DNA from 2 places in the Chitinophaga pollutisoli genome. Region 2 is predicted to be linked to the other one. Evidence: riboswitches for the same ligand, from Rfam matches in the RefSeq annotation. Region 2 holds a riboswitch; the other holds the start of a gene.
The links. Region 2 has a riboswitch for cobalamin ahead of WJU16_RS07105 (ribonucleoside-diphosphate reductase small subunit). Riboswitches for the same ligand answer to the same signal wherever they lie in the genome.
Positions count from the first base shown of each region.

Region 1: linked by a shared signal. The riboswitch ahead of metE (5-methyltetrahydropteroyltriglutamate--homocysteine S-methyltransferase) and the one ahead of WJU16_RS07105 (ribonucleoside-diphosphate reductase small subunit) in region 2 are both predicted to bind cobalamin.

Region 1 is NZ_CP149822.1:3,646,651-3,652,110, forward strand. It holds gene WJU16_RS15245 (Y-family DNA polymerase) at 1-652, opposite strand, end outside; gene WJU16_RS15250 (hypothetical protein) at 696-914, opposite strand; gene WJU16_RS15255 (response regulator) at 1,081-1,446, opposite strand; cobalamin riboswitch at 1,749-1,945, shown strand; gene metE (5-methyltetrahydropteroyltriglutamate--homocysteine S-methyltransferase) at 2,089-4,389, shown strand; gene WJU16_RS15265 (cupin domain-containing protein) at 4,538-5,110, opposite strand; gene aqpZ (aquaporin Z) at 5,210-5,460, opposite strand, start outside.
Region 2 is NZ_CP149822.1:1,743,238-1,748,697, forward strand. It holds gene WJU16_RS07085 (TonB-dependent receptor) at 1-940, opposite strand, end outside; gene WJU16_RS07090 (hypothetical protein) at 940-1,215, opposite strand; gene WJU16_RS07095 (FecR domain-containing protein) at 1,390-2,457, opposite strand; gene WJU16_RS07100 (RNA polymerase sigma-70 factor) at 2,543-3,103, opposite strand; cobalamin riboswitch at 3,546-3,749, shown strand; gene WJU16_RS07105 (ribonucleoside-diphosphate reductase small subunit) at 3,883-4,854, shown strand; gene WJU16_RS07110 (ribonucleoside-diphosphate reductase subunit alpha) at 4,916-5,460, shown strand, end outside.

The DNA.
Region 1 (5,460 bases), 1.9 Mb from region 2:
CCTGCACCGTCAGCTCCCGCCGCGCGAAATCATCCGGCGCGCGCGAAAGGTCGAGCGCGGAATGGAATCCCCTTTCGTGCAGCATGGCGGCGTATTGGGAACCGATGCCCCAGATGTCTTCCACCTGCGTGGCGGCCAGCACGGCCGCGGTGGCCGCGGGGCTATCCAGCACGAGGAAGCCTTCCGGCAATTTCGACTTCTTGACGTAGCGGTTGGCCATCTTCGCCAGCGTTTTGGTAGGCGCCACGCCCACCGACACAGGGATGCCCACATCCTGCAGCACCCCGCCGCGGATCGCCGCCGCCAGGCGCCCGGGAGCGGCGTGGCCGGAAAGGTCGAGGAAGGCTTCGTCGATACTGTACACCTCCATCTCCGGCGCGAAGGAAGACAATACCTGCATCACGCGCTGGCTGAGGCTGCCGTACAGGGTGTAATTGGAGGAGAAGACGGCCACATCGTGACTGCGGAGCATGTCTTCCATGAAAAAAGCCGGCGCGCCCATGCGGATGCCGAGGGTCTTGGCCTCGTCCGAGCGGGATATCACGCAGCCGTCGTTATTGCTGAGGACCACCACGGGGCGGTGAAATGCGCCGGGATGAAAGAGCCTTTCGCAGCTTACGTAAAAATTATTACAGTCAACCAGGGCGATCATGATGCTAAGTATGTTAGCAAATGTAGCTAAAAATATTGGCATTTCAGGCGTAGTGCGCTACGATCGCATCGGCGATCCTGCCTACCAGCGCGGCGTCCGGCGGCACGGGGCCCTGGGCGATGGCGCGCAGGTTGTCTTCCTCGTCGAGCTCGAAAACCACCAGCCCGTCACCGGTATCCACATGAAAAGCCATGCCGTAACCTTTGACGAAAGGCTTTACCTCGAATCGCTGCCCGTCGATGGTGATGGTAAAAAATTCCATGGGGCAAATATCCGTGTTTCAGGAATAAATACCATCGGGCGGAAGGGCAGCGTGTGCCAGGGGGTGTAACGTAAATGCGTGAGAGGAATTCCTTACAGGCGCCGGCCACTTGCCTGGAAGCAGCCGCGGCCGGAGGCCTGGTTAGGAAAGGAATACTTCAGGGCCCTTAGTTGAGGAGCGCCTGGATTTTGCTGGTTAACTCTACAGGACTGAAAGGCCTTATGATGATTTCTTCCGCTTCCATACCAAACCAGGAAGAAATACTGTCCATAACGAAATACGCGGGCAATACAAGGATGACCGGCAATTGCCTGCGCGACCGCTGGTTGCGCAACTGCGCTGAAAGTTCGTTGAGATAAGGGAATGGCAGCTTCAGATCGGCGATCACCAGGTCGTAATCATACGTCCTCAATAGCATGGCCGCTTCTTTTCCGTTATAGGCGAGATCTGCATGGTGCCCTTCTTTCTGAATAATTAACTCTACGACATGAATCATTAATAAATCATCTTCAATAACCAATATCCTTTTCATATACGATCACTATTACCCACTGCAGCACAGGCATACGACGGCCTGCCGCGAAACGCGTTGACTTTTTTGATCTATGCTGCTAAAGTGGAAGTTCAATAAAAACTGAGGCGACTATACAGGTATACGTCTGATCTTTTATATGGCTTTACGATAATGTTCAATCTACTAGGTATAAGCCGTTACGACCCTCACTTTGCATATACTGTGCCAAAACAGCCATTGGTTAATGAGCGTTAACAAACATGATGATAATAGGATTTGATGTCAGGCATTCCTATCTTTGACCCGAGTTCTTTACCCGATTCATTCTTTCCATAGTGCGGTAAGCGGCCAACGCCGCTTTTAAAAAGGAACCGTGTGCAAATCACGGGCTGTCGCGCAACTGTAAGTGACTGTCAAAGTTACCGCCCACCAAGTTCATTGTCCTGACCTGAACAGGATGAGAAGAACGGCGGTAATGTTACAAGCCAGGATACTTGCCCGCTATGTAAGATCATGCTTTCGCGATTTGAAGCAATGGTCAGGACGCATTGTGGGCAAGCTATGCCCCGTTATGCCGTTCCGTGCCTTTTCCAATTCCTGAAAGCATACGAAAACCGTAAGGAGCATTAAGTCTCTTAATGTTTTAAAAGTTTTATGCGTATGCTTAAACACACCCTCGGCTACCCGCGCATGGGAGCCCGCCGCCAGCTGAAGAAAGCTTGCGAAGATTACTGGCAGCGCCGCATCGGCCGCCAGGAATTATTTGTGACCGCACAACGCCTGCAGGAAGAACAATGGCGCCTGCAGGAAGCCGCGGGGATGGACCTCATCCCCTGCAATGATTTCAGTTTCTACGACCACGTTCTCGACACTACGCTCCTCGTTGGCGCCATCCCCGACCGTTATGCCCCGGTGGTAACCGACCTGCCGCAGAACACTGAAGCCGACCTCGCCTTTGCCATGGCCCGCGGTTACCAGGAACACGGCCTGGACCTCACCGCAATGGAAATGACCAAGTGGTTCGACACGAATTACCATTACATCGTGCCCGAATTCCGCGCCAACCAACAGTTCAGGTTATTTTCCAACAAAGTGTTCAATGCGTTCGATGCCGCCAGGCATATGCTCAATGCCACGCCCAAGCCGGTGTTGGTGGGCCCCGTGTCGTACCTGCTGCTGGGCAAGGAAAAAGACCCCGGGTTCCATCGGCTCGAACTGCTGCCCCGGCTGCTCCCCGTTTACATTGAAGCCCTGCAACGCCTGCACAACATGGGCGCAAAATGGGTGCAGCTCGATGAGCCCTTCCTCGCCACTGACCTCCCCGCCGGCGCCGCAGATGCCTACCGATACGCCTACACGGAAATCGCGAAGCATTGCAAAGGCCTCCGCACGATGGTAACCACTTACTTCGAAGGGCTGCGCGATAACATGTCCCTGGCCACATCGCTGGGCGTGTGTTGCCTGCATGTGGACCTCGTCCGCGATCCGGGCCAGCTTGGTGATTTGTTGCCGATGTTGCCGGAGAAGCTGTCGTTGTCGCTCGGCGTTGTTGACGGGCGCAACATCTGGAAGAATGATTACGGACGCTCGCTTGGGTTGATCCGCCAGGCGGTGGATACGTTGGGGGAAGACCGCGTGATGATCGCGCCGTCGTGCTCCCTGCTGCACACGCCCACCGATCTCGAACTGGAAACCGCGTTGGATGAGGAGCTGCGTTCCTGGATGGCGTTCGCCAGACAGAAGCTGCAGGAAGTGGCGGAGCTTGAACAGGTATTCCACGGTGATACCGGCTTATGGGAGAAGAACAATGCCGCCATCGCCGCGAGGGCCGCATCTTCCCGCATTCACAAACCCTCCGTGAAAGCGCGCACCGCCGCCATCACCGAACGCGACGCGCAGCGGACTTCGGCATTCCCGCAGCGGCAATCCCTCCAGCAGCAGCGCTTCCGGTTACCCATGTATCCGACCACAACCATCGGATCATTCCCACAGACCACGGACATCCGATCGCTGCGCGCGGCTTTCAAAAAAGGCAATCTCACGGCGGAACAATATGACGCCGCGCTGGAATCAGCGACCCGGGAAGCGATCAGGCTGCAGGAAGATATCGGGCTGGATGTGCTGGTGCACGGCGAATTCGAGCGCAACGATATGGTGGAATATTTCGGAGAGAAGCTCGAAGGTTTCGCCTTCACGCAGCATGGATGGGTGCAGAGCTACGGCAGCCGCTGTGTAAAGCCGCCCGTGATCTACGGCGACGTAAGCCGGGAGCGGGATATGACCGTTCGATGGTCGGAGTTTGCGCAATCGTGCACCGCGTTGCCGATGAAGGGAATGCTCACCGGGCCGGTGACTATTTTGCAATGGTCGTTCGTCCGCGACGACCAGCCCCGTTCCGAAACCGCGGCGCAGATCGCGCTGGCGATCCGGGATGAAGTGGTAGCGCTTGAAGCGGCGGGGATCGGGATCATCCAGATCGACGAGCCCGCTATCCGGGAAGGTTTGCCGATCCGGTGTGCCGACCGCGAAGCGTATCTCGGCTGGGCGGTGAGCGCGTTCCGCGTATCGGCGTCGGGCGTGAAGGATGAAACGCAGATCCACACGCATATGTGTTACAGTGATTTCAATGATATCATCCGGCACATTGCCGCGATGGATGCGGATGTGATTACGATTGAAACGTCGCGGTCGCAGATGGAGTTGCTGGAAGCGTTTGCGGATTATAGATATCCCAACGAGATAGGTCCCGGTGTGTACGACATCCATTCGCCGCGGGTGCCGGGTACGGCGGAGATGGAAGCGCTGTTGCTGAAAGCCGCCGAATACCTGCCGGCGCGCAATATATGGGTGAATCCGGATTGCGGGTTGAAAACGCGGAAGTGGCCTGAAACGGAAGCCGCGCTCCGTAATATGGTCAGCGCCGCGAAAGCGGTGAGGGCCGGGGTGAAGGAAACGGTATAATATGAAATAGCCGCGCTGGAAACAGCGCGGCCTCTTTTCAGCTTCATTGATAAGACCGGATTGCTCCAGCCATACCATCTCTTCATTAGAAGCTTCTTTCGTATGTTGAAGGCCGCACCGGTGCATCCGTTGGCGGCCTTTTTTTGGCTTATATTCCCCCTACGCCCCGGTACTTATGGTAAGGCCGGTACCCCAGCCATTTGGCGATCCTGGCCATGAAGCGGAATAACCATTTCTGCAGGATTACGGGCATGCCTGCGAGGTAGCAGTGATCCGGGTAGCGGTGCAGGGTGGTGGCCAGTTGCAGGAAGCAGGCTTGCCCCTGGCGGTTGAGGGCGCCTTTTTGCGACAGCGACCATAACGTTTCCAGAATGCATTCCCACTGCATGGCGGGCGCGATTTCATATGTGAAATGAAGGGATTCCGACCGGCTGCCATTCCGCCATGCATGCGGGGTGCCGGGAGGAACGATCACCTGTTCGCCGGCGTGGTACATCCGCGCGGTGCGGCCCGTTTCCATCCAGAGGCTGCCGGAATGGACCATGAACCTTTCTTCCTGCAGCGGATGCCGGTGCCGGAGGGAGCCGCAGGCGCTTTCCATTCCCGGGCCCGCCACCACCGCGATCTGCAGGTAGGCGCCGCCGGTGCTGGCGTGCGTCTGGAGGAAGGTAAACTGCTCCTGGTTGTAAGGGTTGAATATAACGGATCCCTGCCGTACCATGTAGCTGCGGTTTTTGAGGTCTGAGTACGGCAGCAAAAGTAAGTGCGGCAAAAGGTTTGCCGCACTGGTAGTATTACTTAAATATCTGGGTAATGGTACTTACGATTTGTCCATCGCGCGCCAGACGAGCGCTGCTGCGATGCCGCCGACGATGGGCGCGACAATGAAGAGCCAGAGCTGAGACAAGGCCGCGCCGCCCGCAAAGATCGCGGGGCCGAGGCTGCGGGCGGGGTTCACGGAAGTTCCCGTAATGGGAATGCAGAAGAGGTGAATGCAGGTAAGGGTAAGACCGATCGCTACACCCGCAGTGGTGCCGTTGCCCCATTTGCCCGTTGCGCCGAAAATCACGA
Region 2 (5,460 bases):
TGGGGTCGACGTAAACGGTTGGATTATTGGCCGGATCGCGGAAATACGCTTCCGCGCGGATGGAATCTTCCACGGTAAAGGGTTCGGAAGAAGTACGCCCACCGTCTGCGCCTGTCCTGTCCGCTTCGCGGAACATGCGGATGTAATCAACGGAGTTGATGTATTTGGGCATGTAGGTAGGCTTGTTGAAGGAGTAGGTGCTGTTGAACGACAGCCGCATGGGCTGGTGTTTGCCCGGGTTCTTGGTAGTGATGAGGATCACACCGTTGGCGGCGCGGGAACCATAGATGGCGGCGGAACCTGCATCTTTGAGGACGGTCACGCTTTGCACATCTGCGGGGTTGATGAGGTTGGGGTCCATCACCACACCGTCGACCAGCACAAGCGGTGCGTCATTGCCGCTGTTGATGGAACCGGTTCCGCGGATATTGAAAGTGGCTCCCCTGCCGGGGGCGCCGTTGTTCATGTTGACATTGAGGTTAGGAACCACGCCCTGCAAGCCTTGCGCGAGGTTCACGAGGGGCCGGCTTTCCAGTACTTCGCCGCCCACCGAAGCCACGGCCCCGGTGAGGTTCGCTTTTTTCTGGGTGCCATAACCGACCACGAGCACTTCCTGCAGGCCCGATACGTCGGCTTCCATCACGATGTTGATCTCGTCTTTTCCCGCCACGGGCACCTCCATTTTCTTGAAGCCCATCATGCTGATCACGAGCACGTCGGAGTTGTTGGCTTCGATCTCGAAGTTCCCTTCCGCATCGGAAGCCACACCTTTGGTGGTGCCCTTGATGACGATGGTGGCGCCGGGCACGGGGCCACCCTTGTTATCCGTGAGCCGGCCTTTCACGCGCTTGTATTGCTTGGCGTCGAGGTCGTTGCCGAGGACCACCAGCCGGTCGTCCATCACGCGGTAGCGCATGCTGTTGGCCAGTACGAGCTTCATTACTTCCGGCAGCGTGCCGTTGGAAACGTTGAGCGATACCGGCGGGAGTTTGCGGAGATCGTCGCTGTTATAAAAAAGCGGTACGACGTTTTCAGCTCGATCATGGAGAGCACCTGGCTCACCGGCAGCTTTTCTGCCCGTACGCTGATACGTTTCTGCGAATAAACGCCGGCGTGCACCTGCAGGAAGAGACACGTCAGCACAAGGCTCATCTTCATGATCAGCAAAAGTTGATACAACCGCCGGTTGGCAGTGCATTGTGTAAATAATTTCATAGATTTGATTGTTAAGTTCAGGCAATAGGAAACCCGTTGAAATCCAAAGCAGACGGATTTCCTGCATACTTATCTGGCGGGGAACGTTGGCGCGTTTCCCGTTTTTTATTTCCTGAAGGTCAGGATCGTAAGGCGGTGGAAACTGGTGTGTCGAGCATTGTAGTCAGTTTAAGTTTAGTAAATGATGATTTTGGTCGCGGATATTTTGTATCTGATGGGTCGGATTGTTGTGAGAATTTCGAGGATCTGGTCCACTGGTTCATTCTCCACGCTGCCGGTAAACCGGGCCTGTTTGAGGGCATCGTCCCGTATTTCCACTTCCACGTTGTACCATCTTTCGAGCCTGCGGGCGAGGGATTCGAGGGGCTCGTCGTTGAATACGAGCCGGTTTTCGACCCAGGCGCCTGCTGTCAGGGAGCTGTCGCGGCTATCGGTATCCGCGGCTGTAAGCGCCACTTCCGGCAATCCCGGATCACTGTCGGGATGCGTTGCCGGCAAAGCGGACACCGGTTCCGGGAGTGTATGCTGCACGGCCAGTTTCTGCCGCGGCGCCAGCATATAGCTTTTCCCGTCTTTTTTCACCATTACTTCCACCTTCCCCGAAATGAGCGTGGTTTCCGTCGTGGATTCTGAATCGTAGGCCTGGAGGTTGAATTCCGTGCCCAGCACGCGGACTTCCACCGCGTTGGTGGTTACAATAAACGGATGTTCGGCGTTTTTCACCACTTTGAAATATCCTTCCCCGTTGAGGCGCACATGGCGTACGCCGTTGCGGAAACCCTCCGTGTAAGAAAGGGAGCTGCCCGCATTGAGGATCACCTCGGTGCCATCGGGCAGGGTGAGCTTTGATTTACTGCCTTTGCGCGTTTGCACGGTGCTCCATCCCTTTTCATCCTGCTGCCCCTGCCCTGTCCAGAACCAGATACCGGCGCACACGGCGGCGGCAAGTGGTATCGCCGCCAGCCACAACCTCCTGCGGCGGGGCGGCTCGGGAAACGCGTCGGACATGGCAGGCTCAGGCTCCTCGCCGGCGGCGGCAAATATCCGCCCCAGCATCTCTTCATTCCGCTCCTGCGATTGCCTTTCCCTGCTGCGGAACTGCAAAGCGCCCAGCATCTCGTACTGCCGCGCCGCATCCGGAAACTGCTTTTTCAGCATTTCCATATCCAGCCGTTCCTTGTCGGTAAGCCTGCCCGACAGTTCCCTGCCGAATAATTCCCAAAGCTTTTGTTCTTGTTCCATGCTGGAAAAAATCAGGTGGTTATATAGTTAGACACAGATTTCCGGCCGTCCAGTTAAGACAGTCGGAAATTTTTTTAAAAAATAATTATTTGCGCGCAAGTGGTAAGCGGAATGGTTTACGCAGGTCGATGGCCGACCCCAGTTTCTTCAGCGCGATGGTGATCTGGGCGTTCACCGTATTGATGGATATATCGAGTACTTCCGCCACTTCGCGGTACGAAAGGCCGTCTTCCTTCACCAGTTTGAAAATAAGCCGGCAGCGCAGCGGCAGTTCATTGACCGCCTGCTCGATCTGGCGCAGGTTTTCGCGGCTGATGAGGGATTCTTCGGGAGATACGACGCAGGGCATGAGCGTGGCGTGCTGGTCTTCCAGCTCTTCGTAAGGAATAACGGAACGGGAGGTGTGGTTCAGGGCGGTATTGCGGACTGCGGTGTAAAGGTATGTTTGGAAGTAATGGATGTCCAGGAGGCGGGCGCGTTGTTGCCAGAGTTTGACGAACACATCGGCCACTACTTCTTCGGCTTCTTCGCGGGAGCGCACGAGGGCGGTGGCGAAATAAATGAGGCGGTCGCTGTAATAGGAAAAGAGCTGGCCGAAAGCCAACTGGTCACTGTTCTTCGCGATTCTTTCCAACAACTGCTCCATCCGCGGAATTTAATAACGTAGATATGCAAGTTACGGGACGAAGCGACGCATTCCTGATATGATCTTCACATTGAAATCCTGTTTTTTCACCATATTGCTGTCCGTTCTTTATGCAAGCGATTGCAAATGAGGACTCCTGTCGTTATACTTCCGGTTGCGGTCATACGAAGCCTTTTGGGATTCAAAAAGAATACTTATTTCTGACTATGTACAAAATATTGGTTTCCAATCTCCGGAACGACAAACATTTATCCTGCGTTAATATGTGCCAGCAAATCAACACATTGTGCTTAATCTTTATACCAAAAACCTGCTTTTAGATGTGTAAAAGCCGCTGAATGGCTACCCTGCGCGATTTCCAAAGTTGTTCAGTTCTTTATCCACATATGGGGGTAACTTATGAGTTTGTTCAGGGGGTTTGATCATTACATTTGCACACAGTTCTTGACAACGTTGTGCTGGCTTCCGAACGTTTCCGACGAAAGGAATTAAAAGGGAACTGTGTGAGAATCACGGGCAGACGCGCTACTGTAACCCCCTGTAATGCCGGTTTCTTCAAACTGCCACTGCTTCGCCTCAAAACGGAGCGGGAAGGCCCGCCCGGCAAGGGATAGCCAGGAGACCTGCCAGCACATCGGACAACGTCATAACCTTCGCGATTCAAGGTATTGGCTGATGGCCCCTGCTACCTTCCTTACGAGGATAACGGACCTCCGTCACCCTTCGAATCACGTTCAATATTGGCAACTATAACTGGTTAACCATATAAAAAAAATTGTATGAATAACGAGAACGAGATACTACTGAAGGAAAACAAAGACAGGTTCGTACTCCTGCCTATCAACTACCCCGCCATCTGGGAACAGTACAAACGCCACGAAGCCAGCTTCTGGACCGCCGAGGAAATCGACCTGTCGGGCGACCTGGCCGACTGGGCCAAACTGAACGACGGCGAACGCCACTTCATCACCCACGTACTGGCATTCTTCGCCGCGTCCGACGGGATCGTGAACGAGAACCTGGCCGTTAACTTCATGAGCGAAGTGCAGATCCCCGAAGCCCGCTGCTTCTATGGTTTCCAGATCATGATGGAAAACATCCACTCCGAAACCTATGCCCTGCTCATCGATACATATGTGAAAGACCCCGTTGAAAAGGATCGTCTTTTCCACGCCATAGAAACCGTGCCGGCCGTGAAGAAAAAAGCCGAATGGGCCCTCCGCTGGATCGAGAACGGCACCTTCGCGGAACGCCTCGTGGCATTCGCCGCCGTGGAAGGCATCTTCTTCTCCGGCTCCTTCTGCTCCATCTTCTGGTTGAAAAAACGCGGCCTCATGCCCGGGCTCACCTTCTCCAACGAGCTGATCTCCCGCGACGAAGGCCTCCACTGCGAATTCGCCTGCCTGCTGTATTCCATGCTCGAAGGCAAAATGAGCGAAAAACAGGTACACGAAATCATCTCCGACGCCGTTTCCATCGAGAAAGAATTCATCACCGAAGCCCTCCCCGCAGCGCTCATCGGAATGAACGCCGATCTCATGAAACAATATATCGAATTCGTAGCCGACAGATGGCTCGTGGCACTCGGTTGCAGCAAAATCTACAACAGCGCCAACCCCTTCGATTTCATGGAAATGATCTCGCTCCAGGGCAAAACCAACTTCTTCGAAAAACGCGTGGGCGACTACCAGAAAGCCGGCGTAATGGGCGAAAAAGGAACACAAACCTTCAGCCTCGACGAAGATTTCTAGTCAATTCACATAACCTCAATCAGCCATATTCAATTTTTTCACCCACTAAATTCACCACACTATGTTCGTTATAAAAAGAGACGGCAGAAAAGAAACTGTCAAGTTCGACAAGATTACGGCAAGGGTAGAGAAGCTGTGTTACGGACTTGCGCCGGAATACGTTGATTCAATAGATGTAGCGAAGAAAGTGATCCAGGGATTGTATGACGGCGTTACCACCAGCGAGCTCGACAACCTCGCCGCGGAAACCGCAGCGTCCCTGACAACCAAGCACCCGGACTACGCGCAGCTCGCTTCCCGCATCGCGGTGAGCAACCTGCATAAAAATACTCTGAAGTCGTTCTCCAAAACGATGAAGAAACTGTACGAATATGTGGACCCCAAGACCGGTAAAAACGCCGGCCTGCTGGGCGACGACGTATGGGAGATCATCAAAAAGAACGCGGAGATCCTCGACTCCACCATCATTTACGACCGCGACTTCGCATTCGATTACTTCGGTTTCAAAACGCTGGAACGCTCTTACCTCCTGAAAGTGGACGGCAAGATCGCCGAGCGCCCGCAGCACATGTTCATGCGCGTGGCCGTTGGCATCCACAAAGAAGA